Regions from separate parts of the Venatorbacter sp. C2-1 genome, predicted to be linked through region 1. Evidence: predicted binding sites of a transcription regulator. Region 1 holds the regulator's gene; the other holds the start of a gene.
What was found. The regulator FNR, encoded in region 1, switches genes on or off when oxygen is low (the NO sensors DNR and NnrR bind a similar motif). The targets are predictions, from matches to a motif close to TTGATNTANATCAA.

Region 1 (5,546 bases):
CCCTGATCGCCGGCCTTGAGAAACACTCAACCCATCCGATTGCCCGTGCCTTCCGCACCATAAAAGCGGCTGCCGTAGAGAACACCGAACAAACCGCCGGCCAGGGCATCAGCGGCCAGTGGAACGGGCACACTCTGCGCTTTGGCCGCGCCGATTATGCCTGGCCAGCAGCCCCCCTGACGGAGCCCGACAACAAGGCCGCTGGCCAGTGGCTGCTGCTCGCCAGTGATCAGCAACCGCTGGCCTGGGTGCGCCTGAATGACAGCCTGCGCCGCAACGCTGCGTCAATTGTCAGCGGTCTTCAACAACGCGGTATCGCCGTGTCTCTGCTGACCGGCGACCCCGGCGCATCCGGTCAGGTGGTGGCGGATGCACTGGGCATTACCGACCTGCAGACCGGCGTCTCGCCGGAACAGAAACTGGCCGCAGTGCGCGCCTGGCAGCAGGCCGGTGAGCGGGTCATGATGGTCGGCGACGGTATTAACGATGTGCCGGTACTGGCCGGTGCTGATATTGCTCTGGCCGTTAACGAAGCCACCGATCTGGCTAAGACCAACGCCGATGCCATGCTTACCAACGGTCGTCTGGAAACCTTACTGACCGCTCTGGATGGTGCCACCAAGACGCGCCGTATTATTGCTCAGAACATCGGCTGGGCTTTGCTGTACAATCTCATCGCATTACCGGTGGCAGCGGCAGGTTTTGTTCCGCCCTGGGCCGCTGCGATTGGCATGTCATTCAGTTCGTTACTGGTGGTCACCAACGCCCTGCGCCTGAATCGCCTGCCGGCTCCTGACTCCTCTGAGGTTTGATCGATGGATATCATTTACATCCTGGTACCGCTGTCTTTACTGCTGATCGGCATTGCCGTGCTGATCTTTTTCTGGGCGGTGAAGAGCGGCCAGTTTGAAGACATGGAGTCCCCCGCCCACCGCATTCTGTTTGATGACGATGAGCCGATAAATCGCCGTCAGGACGACAGCGATCAAACCCCATCTGACAAGCCATGATTGAACCCCTGTCGCTGCTGACCGCCTTTCTGCTCGGCCTGTTTGGCTCCAGCCACTGTCTGGTGATGTGCGGGGGTATTGCTGCGGCTATTGGCAGCAGCGCTGGAACTCAGCGTGTCCGGGTGACGCTGCTGTTTAACACCGGGCGCATACTGAGCTACAGCATCGCCGGGCTGATAGTCGCCAGCGCAGGTCTGTGGCTGCAGAGCCAGCACCAGTGGCTGATGCTGATCTTGCGGACACTGGCCGCGCTGATGCTGATACTGATGGGGCTCTATATTGCCCGCTGGTCACTGATGCTGACCCGTATTGAGCAACTGGGCCAGGGAATCTGGAAACACCTGCAGCCTCTGACCCGCCGTTTTATGCAATCTCCGCGTGCGATTGATCGTCTGTGGCTGGGCATGCTCTGGGGCTGGTTGCCCTGCGGCCTGATTTACAGCACGCTGAGCTGGGTTGCCGCAAATGGCCAGCCTTTGCTGGGAGCCGCTGCGATGTTCGCCTTTGGTCTGGGTACCCTGCCAGCCCTGTTTGCCAGCACACTGGCGGCCAATGTACTGACGCCGTTTCTGAGCAACAACCGCGTGCGTCAGGTTGCCGGGGGATTACTGATCGGATTTGGTTTGTGGACGGCAGCATCGGTCTGGTTACTTTCTTGACAGATCGCGCGCTAATGCCGAACATAGCCGCAACTGCTGCACTTGTTACTTACTCCGACACCGGGGTTTCACTCAGGAATCAGTCATGAAAACGACACATGTTGCGCCTGCTCCACTGCGGGGCACTCAACCACACTGCCAGACCTGCTCACTGAATGCGTTGTGTCTGCCATTGTCCCTGAACGATTCCGATATGGAGCGCCTCGACGATATCATCCGCCGTGGCCGTCCGATCCAGAAAGGTCAGCTGCTGTTCCAGCAGGGCGAAGCGTTTCAATCCGTATTTGCCGTTCGCACCGGAGCCCTGAAAACCTACACTCTGGCGAGTAACGGTGAAGAACAGATTACCGGTTTTCACCTGGCCTCTGAGCTGGTTGGCCTGGCCGGTTATGATAACGGCAACTATCCGTTAACCGCCAAAGCGCTGGAAACCACCACCGTCTGTGAAATTCCGCTGCAGCAACTCGACAGTCTGGCCGATGACCTGCCGGATCTGCGTAAGCAGCTGATGCGTACCATGGGCACCGAAATCCGTCATGATCAGAACATGATGTTGCTGCTCAGCAAGAAAAACGCCGAAGAACGCGTAGCCTCTTTCCTGATTGATATTTCCCAGCGTTATTCCCGTCGTGGTTTTTCGGCCAGTCATTTCCGCCTGCCGATGTCGCGGGTGGATATCAGTAACTATCTGGGCCTCGCGGTAGAAACCATCAGCCGCGTGTTTACCCGCTTCCAGAAGAACGGCCTGATCGAAACCCAGGGTAAAGAAGTGATTCTGCAGGACCCCGATATGCTGTATGAACTGGCCGGCCTGAATACTGAAAAAGAGTGTGCCGCTCACCCGCAAGAGTAAGCCGCTCACCCGTAAGCAAAAAAACCGGCCAGAGGCCGGTTTTTTTATGCCTGCCCTCTTATGCCTGTTTTCTGCTTATGAACACTTATGCAACGCCCTCTGGTACGGGAAATGCTTTTACCAGAATAAAGGCTGAACAGACGTTATTTTTCTGGCGCCGGTATCCAGGCTATCTATTGGCAATTGGTATAAAACCGCAGCAGATAAAATAATCTGATCTAAGATTGCAGAAACAGCGTCATTCAGCCGATATGACGTATAAGGAGGTGACCATGGGCATCTGCGCAAATGAACTGACCCGCTGGGTAATCCAGCCAACCCTGCAACGCATCGGGGTTAGTAACCCGATGGCCAGCACCCTGCTGCTGGCAACTGCGGCTCAAGAATCGGCTCTTGGATCGCATCTCAAAGCCGCCGGTCAACGGGCTCTCGGCATTTACCGCATTCACAGCCTGACCCACCGCCATGTATGGGACGCTTATCTGGCACAACAGCCTGAACTGGCCAGCACCGTGCGCGGCCTTGCCAGCCAGCATGATTTTCTCAGTCACCCTCATGCCGAGCTGACCACCAATCTGTCTTATGCCACCGCCATTGCCTGGTTTATCTATGCCCGCAATGATGATTTTGTTCTGCCCGCCGATGCAACCGCAGAACAGCTCGCACGTCTGTGGAAACGTTTTTACCATCCCCGCAGTGGTGTCAGCATTGAAGAGTTCTGTGCCAGTCTCGGTGCCGCCACCGCCCTGCTCGACCGTGCAGCCTGAGCAGGCGTACCTTTTCTCAAAGTCCCCGAACAACATTCCTTTTTAACTGCCTGACCTGCGCAGGCGGTTCCTTCACCCGATGCATTCTGCTATAAAGCGGGCGCAATTATTCAGGGTGTTTTTATGATCGAATCCGCTGCCGAGCGCAAAGAGCAACTCGAGTTCAACAAACTGCAGAAGCGCCTGCGCCGCAATGTCGGCAAGGCCATCGAAGACTACCGCATGATCGAAGACGGCGATAAGGTCATGGTTTGCCTGTCCGGCGGTAAAGATTCGTACACCATGCTCGATATTCTGCTGAGTCTGCAGAAAAGCGCACCGATTCACTTTGATATCGTGGCGGTGAATATGGATCAGAAGCAGCCCGGATTTCCTGAACATGTGCTGCCGGAGTATCTGAGCCAGCTGGGTATTGAGTATCACATCGTCGAGAAAGATACCTACAGCGTAGTGAAAGAAATTATTCCGGAAGGTAAAACCACCTGCAGCCTGTGCTCCCGTCTGCGTCGTGGCACCCTGTATGGCTTTGCCGAGAGTATTGGCGCCAATAAAATCGCTCTTGGTCACCATCGTGACGACATCATCGAAACCCTGTTCCTCAATATGTTCCATGGTGGCAAGCTCAAGGCCATGCCGCCGAAACTGCTGAGTGACGACCAGAAACACGTACTGATCCGTCCGCTGGCTTATTGCAAAGAAAAAGACATCGAGAAATTTTCCCAGGCACGGGGCTTCCCGATCATTCCGTGCAACCTGTGTGGCTCACAGGAAAACCTGCAACGTCAGAATATTAAGATGATGCTGGAACAGTGGGACAAGGAGCAGCCGGGACGCAGTGAAAATATCTTTGCCGCTATCTGTAATGTGGCGCCGTCACAATTGGGCGATACGCAGCTGTTTGATTTTGTCACCCTGCAGGATAAGCAGGACAAAGGTCATCTGTTTACCCGTCTGGATGTGGTTCAGATCGACTGATCTGACTGCTCTTTTTGGCTGGCAAAAGAAAAGGCGGTCATAAACCGCCTTGCAACATGCTGGTGACCAGCAGCTGATAATCCCCCGGCCCTTTCACAATAAACTCCATCTTATAACGCCGGTCGGTAATGATGGATTCGGCCATTGCCGTCAGGTGACAAGCATCAGGACTCAGTTGCGGCTGTGGCATCTGCAGATGAACCTGATACTGTCCTTCCAGCTCTTCTACCCGCACCGTTGAGATCGCCTGAGTTTCACTGCCGGCAATGCCTTTACGGATCCACTGCAGATAAATGCCATGCGGGCCTTTCACACTAGTACGGACAACGCGGATGTACCCCTCTCCGGCGTCAGACTTCCACGGGCAGACCCGCTGTACCTGATCAATCCAGACCGGCATTTTATAGACGCCGGCAAAGGGCCAGGTTTCGCCTTCGGCGGCTGCTTCGTTCTGCATCCCGGCGTCGGTGGCCAAGGCTGTCAACGTCAGAAAAGCCAACAGCAAAGCCATGATCGTGCGTACTGATATCATAATGATCCTCCTGCCATTAAGCCTAGCAGAGGTCAGCTTTCATGCTGTTGCAGAAGGCAGATACATCAGGCGGAGAAAACGGCCTGATTACTGCCGCCGGCATCCCATTCAGGGCGCTGGTAAGATACGCTGAGGATGTAAAAGGTTTCTTCTCCTTTCGGCAGGCGTACGGTCACTTCATCATCGACACGTTTTCCCAGTAATCCCCGCGCCAACGGCGCATCAACGCTGATATAGCCGCGTTTGAGATCAATTTCATCCTCGCCCACCAGACGGTAGCGATGAACCTCGCCATCATCGTCTTCAAGTTCCAGCCAGGCGCCAAAAAAAACTTTCTGCGGATCAGCCGGCAGACGATCGACCACCGTCAGAATCTCCAGACGCTTCAGCAGGAAACGGACGCGACTGTCGATCTGGCGTAATCGGCGTTTACCATAGATGTATTCCGCATTTTCCGAGCGATCCCCCAGCTTGGCGGCATCTGAAACTTCCTGCGTCACTTTTGGACGCTCAGTGCGCCACAGGTAATCATATTCCCGGCGTAAGGCCTGCTCCCCCTCCGGGGTAATCAGATGGCTGCGTTTCGGCAGCGGCTTTTTTTCCTTCTCACTCATAAACAACGGCCTGTACCAAAAGATTTCATGGTTTCGCAACACAGTCATGTCAGGGTGTCAGCATGGGCATGCCTGAACAACAACGTACAGCATTCCTCCAGAACCGGGAAAACCGGCAAAAACATCCGGGTGATGA
Region 2 (5,546 bases), 1.8 Mb from region 1:
ACCTGAAAGCTCGCCGTTATTGAAGCTCACCGTTTTTATAAAACTTCCGGACTCCGACCGGCCGTAGGTGTAGATAGTCTCAGAGGTACCCCAGGAGTTATTGCAGTTGCTTTTAATCAGACGCGGGTAATGGTCGTAACGGTAGCTGCAGCTCTCTGTCGGTGTCTCAGATCCCTGTTGCCGGCGGTATAGTTGTCTGCTTATCTGATTATCGTTCTGGTCAAAGGTACTGACTTCGCGCCAATCTATAATGCCGTCAGCATAATCGTCATCGGCCACCTCCAGCGTGTTGCCATGCCAGTCGTAGGTATAGGTTTTGGTTTTGATCAGGTCGCCATTGCTGTTGTGCCATTCGATTAAAAGGTTGCGACCAGCGTTGCTGTAATTATGAGTTTCTGTCTCGCTGATTTCGCCGGAAATCAGGTTGCGGGTGATGATCTGTGCAATGCTGCCATCGGGGGAATATTCCCAGCTTGTCTGCTGCTCGAAAATACCGTCGTCGTCGCCATCCCTCAGGCTGGACAGGATTTTTCCGTCTTCACGATAAGTGTTTTGTTGCTTGTAAGCGGAGGTGTCCCTACCTGACCACCCTTCTGCTTTCTTTTTTATCTCTCTGGAGTAAGCAGTGATCATTCCGTAATCGTTAAAATTGACTGTGCGGGTTTCAAGGTAGATCTCTTCTGGGCCGCTGCCATCATGGTACTCGATGAACGAATGCGTCTCAAACAGGCGTTTCGGGGCGTCGATTTCAAAGGTGCTGATATAGAGAATTTCGCTGCTGTTGCCGCTGTCGTCGATAAGCTGCAGGGAGCAGTCGCTGTAAATGCCTTCTTTCAAACGGGTAAAGTAAATTTTATTTACGCCACGGTGGGCGTATCGCTTGTCACTCCGGCATGAGCCGCGGTAGTTGATTTTGCCGCCGGCGGAGCTTTTGAATACATAAGTCGGCGTGTTTGTGCCGATTTTGCCGATCGGCCGAACCTCGGCTAGTGTTGCTTTATTGTTGCCATTGCAGGCCGCCAGCACTATGGCTGAGGCGATAAAGATGAGGTGTTTCATTTCAGTCCCTGAAAAAAAGTAACAGGGATGGAGTTTATTAATATTGGAGTCATTTATCGAGATAAATGCCGACTTTTCCGTTATTGAGCAGGCAGAAGCTGGCTGTTCTGCAGCAGCGAGTGCTTCTCTCCGTCCTTTTCTAATACCGATCAGACGGCAGCATTCTGGCGCATATCAAATAAAGGGAGTTGTGCTCCCTTTAATATTCATACTGGAAAGTTATTGTCTGGAGTGAGTATGAATCTTTAAACACTATACGGGAGATATTGCCCAGCTCATCATAATCGCTTGTTATTATTGTGGATAATTCTCTCTCTATGCCAACTTCAGCTCTCACTGTTTCTCCACGCTGATTCTGATATTCAATATCAGTACCTGAAAGCTCGCCGTTATTGAAACTCACCGTTTTTATAAAACTTCCAGACTCCGACCGACCGTAGGTGTAGATATCCTCAGAGGCACCCCAGGAGTTATTGCAGTTGCTTTTAATCAGGCGCGGGTAATAGTCGTAACGGTAGCTGCAGTTCTCTGTCAGTGTCTCAGAGTCTTGTTGCCGGCGGTATTTTTGCCTGCTTATCTGATTATTGTCCCGGTCAAAGGTACTGACTTCGCGCCAATCTATAATGCCGTCAGCATAATCGTCATCGGCCACCTCCAGCGTGTTGCCATGCCGGTCGTAGGTATAGGTTTTGGTTTTGACCAGGTCGCCATTGCTGTTGTGCCATTCGATTAAAAGGTTGCGACCAGCGTTGCTGTAATTATGAGTTTCTGTCTCACTGATTTCGCCGGAAGGCAGGTTGCGGGTGATGATCTGTGCAATGCTGCCATCGGGGGAATATTCCCAGTTTTTCTGCTGCTCGAAAATACCGTCGCCGTCGTTATCCTCTAAGTTTGACAATATTCTTCCGTCTTCACGATAAGTGTTTTGTTGCTTGTAAGCGTAGGGGTCCTCCCTGCCTGACCACCATTCTGGTTTCTTTTTTGTCTCGCCAGAATAAGCAGTGACTATTCCGTAATCATCAAAACTTTCTGTGCGGGTTGAAAGGTAGACCTCTTCTGTGCCGTTGCCATCGTAGTCCATGATGAAAGAGTGCGTCTCAAGCAGGCGTTTCGGGGCGTCGATTTCAAAGGTGCTGATATAGAGAATTTCGCTGCTGTTGCCGCTGTCGTCGATAAGCTGCAGGGAGCAGTCGCTGTAAATGCCTTCTTTTAAAGGTGTGAAGGAAATTTCATTTACGCCACGGTGGGCGTATTGCTTGTCACTCCGGCACGAGCCGCGGTAGTTGATTTTGCCGCCGGCGGAGCTTTTGAATACATAAGTCGGCGTGTTTGTGCCGATTTTGCCGATCGGCCGAACCTCGGCCAGTGTTGCTTTATTGTTGCCATTGCAGGCCGCCAGCACTATGGCTGAGGCGATAAAGATGAGGTGTTTCATTTCAGTCCCTGAAAAAAGTAACAGGGACGGAGTTTATTAATATCGGAGTCATTTATCGAGATAAATGCCGACTTTTCTGTTATTGAGCAGGCAGAGGTTGATTGTTCTGCAACAGCGAGTGTCGCTCTCCTCCTTCGTTAAGTACCGACCAGATCGCAGCTTTCTGACCCTGACTGAACATCAGCAGGCTCTCGTCACGGGCCAGTGACATATAGTTCATAAACATATCGGCGCTGCCGCAGGTTGAACTTGGGTGGGAGGGGTTCAGGCCGCCGTAATTGCTGCTGCTCAGTGGTGTATCACTGATGCCGTCATCAACGTTACAGCTCTCCTGCTCACCGGCGATGTGTTTCAGCCCCAGCCAGTGGCCGACTTCGTGGGCGGTGGTTTTGCCCAGATGCAGCCCCTGCTCCAGTGGCGGTTCTGTGCCAAAGGCCAAAGTGGCAATAAGCACACCATCTTCTTCCGCCGGGTCGCCGGGCAGGCTGGCGCGTCCGGCCAGCCCAACTCTGCCATGGTGGTCGCGCATATCACTGACCCAGATATTGAGATAGCGCTCCCGTGGCCAGGGGTCTTTACCACCTAAAGCGCTGTAATGCAGATAGCGATAACCCCAGCGGTATTCCTCCGGTGCCAGCTCAATATTCTGCGTGGTGCGGGTAATGCCGGTGGTTGGTTGCCCCTGCGGGTCGGTTGTGGCCAGTTCAAAGCGGATCTGCATATCGGCGATAAATGGCTGAAACTCTGCCGGCACCTGGCTCAGGTCATCATTCTGGCGGTTGAATGCACGGTTCAGTGCGGCTATCTGCGAGTGAACTTTAGCAACGCTGATACGGCTGTCATCAGACGCGGGATGCTCCATGATATGAACCACCACCGGGATGGTCAGGCCGGCGACAGGCGTGTCGGGGTTTTCTGGCTGTGGCGTAGGGCTCTGGGATGAGTTATTGTCGCCGCCGCAGGCACTGAGCAGCGATAGCAGCAGTAAGAGGATTCCCTTCTTCATTGGTTGTTCCGGACAAAAGCAAAAGGGGCAGCCTATGCGTGTGAAGGGCGAATGCAAATGGCTATTGATAGAACTCTGTGTACCCTTCGGAGGCATAAACGTCAGGATGCCACGGGGCGTCTGAGAGTGGCGCTCAGGCAGCATTAAGTAAGTCATCACTTTCTTACGTAAGCCTGACAAATCCTGACGTTGGGACTCGCGCAGCTCAAACTGGCGCGGGATTCAGCCTTTGCCTGACCTGCATCATACCTATTGGTCGAATTATTCTCGTTTTGCCCCCCGGTTTCGGTTGAAGCTGAAGGGTCGAGCCAATATAATCACCGCGCCTTAAAATAGGCTGTTGCAGATTTTTGACCAATTGTGGGGCTAAGGATGACAGGCATACCGCGTCCTCCGGCCTACCGGATCGTGATTTTACAACTGATCCTGACGGTTCTGGCCGCATTGGTTGCCTGGTTGCATAGCGATGTAGCCGCCAAGTCGGCATTGTTGGGGGGCTTAACCTGCGCCCTGCCTAATGCGTACTTTGTCTGGCGTGCGTTCCGTTATAGCGGAGCCCGGTCTTCTGTACAGATCGTACAGTCGTTTTACCAGGGGGAATCCTGGAAATTTGTGCTGACGGCGCTGAGTTTTGCTGTGATTTTTCAGCGCGTCGAGCCTCTGAATGTTCTGGCACTGTTTGCTGCGTTCATAACAGTGCAGCTGGGCCATCTGGCCGCAGCAAAGATAGCTAATTTATAAACCTTTGGAATTGAGAGTGAACAATGGCTGGTAACTCCCAAGAGTATATCTCGCACCATTTAACCAATCTGACCTACGGCAAACTGCCTGCTGGTTATGTTCGTCATAATGCGGATGGTACTGAAACTGAACTGACTGAAGCGACCTGGACTATGGCTCACAGCGGCCAGGAAGCAGCAGATATGGGCTTTTCTGCGGTACACGTGGATTCCCTTGGCTGGTCTTTCGGTCTCGGCGCTATGCTGATGTTTTTGTTCTGGCGTGCTGCCAAAAAGGCCACCACTGCGGTGCCTACCGGCTTCCAGAACTTCGTGGAAATGATCGTCGAGTTTATCGACAACACCGTTAAAGAAGCATTCCATGGCAAAAATGCACTGGTTGCTCCTCTTTCCCTGACTATTTTTACCTGGGTCTTCATGATGAACTTCATGGATTTGATCCCGGTTGACGTGCTGCCAACCATTTTTGGTGCTTTGGGCGTTCACTACATGAAGGTTGTTCCTTCTACTGACGTGAACATCACCCTGGGTATGGCTCTGACTGTTTTTGCCATGATGATTTTCTACTCCATCAAGGTTAAAGGTATCGGCGGTTTTGTGGGCGAGCTGACGCTGCACCCATTCAATGCGAAAAACCCTGTTGTCCAGGCGCTGTTCATTCCGGTTAACTTCTTCCTGGAATCGATCGCACTGATCGCTAAGCCGATCTCTCTGGCACTGCGTTTGTTCGGTAACATGTATGCCGGTGAGATGATCTTCATCTTGATCGCGCTGATGTTCTCTGCTGGTGCTTTCCTCGGTCTGCTGGGCGGTGTCCTGCAGTGGGCCTGGGCTGTTTTCCACATTTTGGTGATCACACTGCAAGCGTTCATTTTCATGATGTTGACCATCGTGTATCTGAGCATGGCGCACGAAGATCATTAATTTTTTTAACCCTTAACTCACTAACTTAACTTCTATATTTGGAGATAACTATGGAACAAGGTCTGGTATTCCTGGCTGCGGCTCTGATGATCGGTCTGGGTGCTCTGGGCACAGCAATCGGTTTTGGTCTGCTGGGTGGTCGTCTGCTGGAAGGTACTGCTCGTCAGCCTGAACTGGGTCCAATGCTGCAAGGTAAAATGTTCCTGATCGCTGGTCTGTTGGACGCCGTGCCAATGATCGGTGTTGGTCTGGGTCTGTACCTGATGTTCGCTGCCTAAGGGTTCATGTAACAACGAACTTCCTTAATCAATGAACATGAGGGCTCTGGCGTGAACATTAACGCGACTCTGATCGGCCAGATCATCACTTTCGCTATCTTCGT

Region 2: a site for FNR is predicted at 3,734-3,747, ahead of MT343_RS19315 (M43 family zinc metalloprotease). Genes of this name have one in related genera too.

What each region holds. Positions count from the first base shown of each region.
Region 1 is NZ_CP094879.1:2,466,877-2,472,422, forward strand. Features, by position in the region: gene MT343_RS10880 (heavy metal translocating P-type ATPase) at 1-812, shown strand, start outside; gene ccoS (cbb3-type cytochrome oxidase assembly protein CcoS) at 816-1,010, shown strand; gene MT343_RS10890 (sulfite exporter TauE/SafE family protein) at 1,007-1,669, shown strand; gene fnr (fumarate/nitrate reduction transcriptional regulator Fnr) at 1,755-2,522, shown strand; gene MT343_RS10900 (hypothetical protein) at 2,795-3,289, shown strand; gene ttcA (tRNA 2-thiocytidine(32) synthetase TtcA) at 3,413-4,264, shown strand; gene MT343_RS10910 (hypothetical protein) at 4,302-4,796, opposite strand; gene greB (transcription elongation factor GreB) at 4,862-5,410, opposite strand.
Region 2 is NZ_CP094879.1:4,274,002-4,279,547, reverse strand. Features, by position in the region: gene MT343_RS19325 (hypothetical protein) at 1-1,026, opposite strand, end outside; gene MT343_RS19320 (hypothetical protein) at 1,259-2,494, opposite strand; gene MT343_RS19315 (M43 family zinc metalloprotease) at 2,574-3,500, opposite strand; gene MT343_RS19310 (F0F1 ATP synthase subunit I) at 3,873-4,241, shown strand; gene atpB (F0F1 ATP synthase subunit A) at 4,265-5,164, shown strand; gene atpE (F0F1 ATP synthase subunit C) at 5,215-5,442, shown strand; gene MT343_RS19295 (F0F1 ATP synthase subunit B) at 5,494-5,546, shown strand, end outside.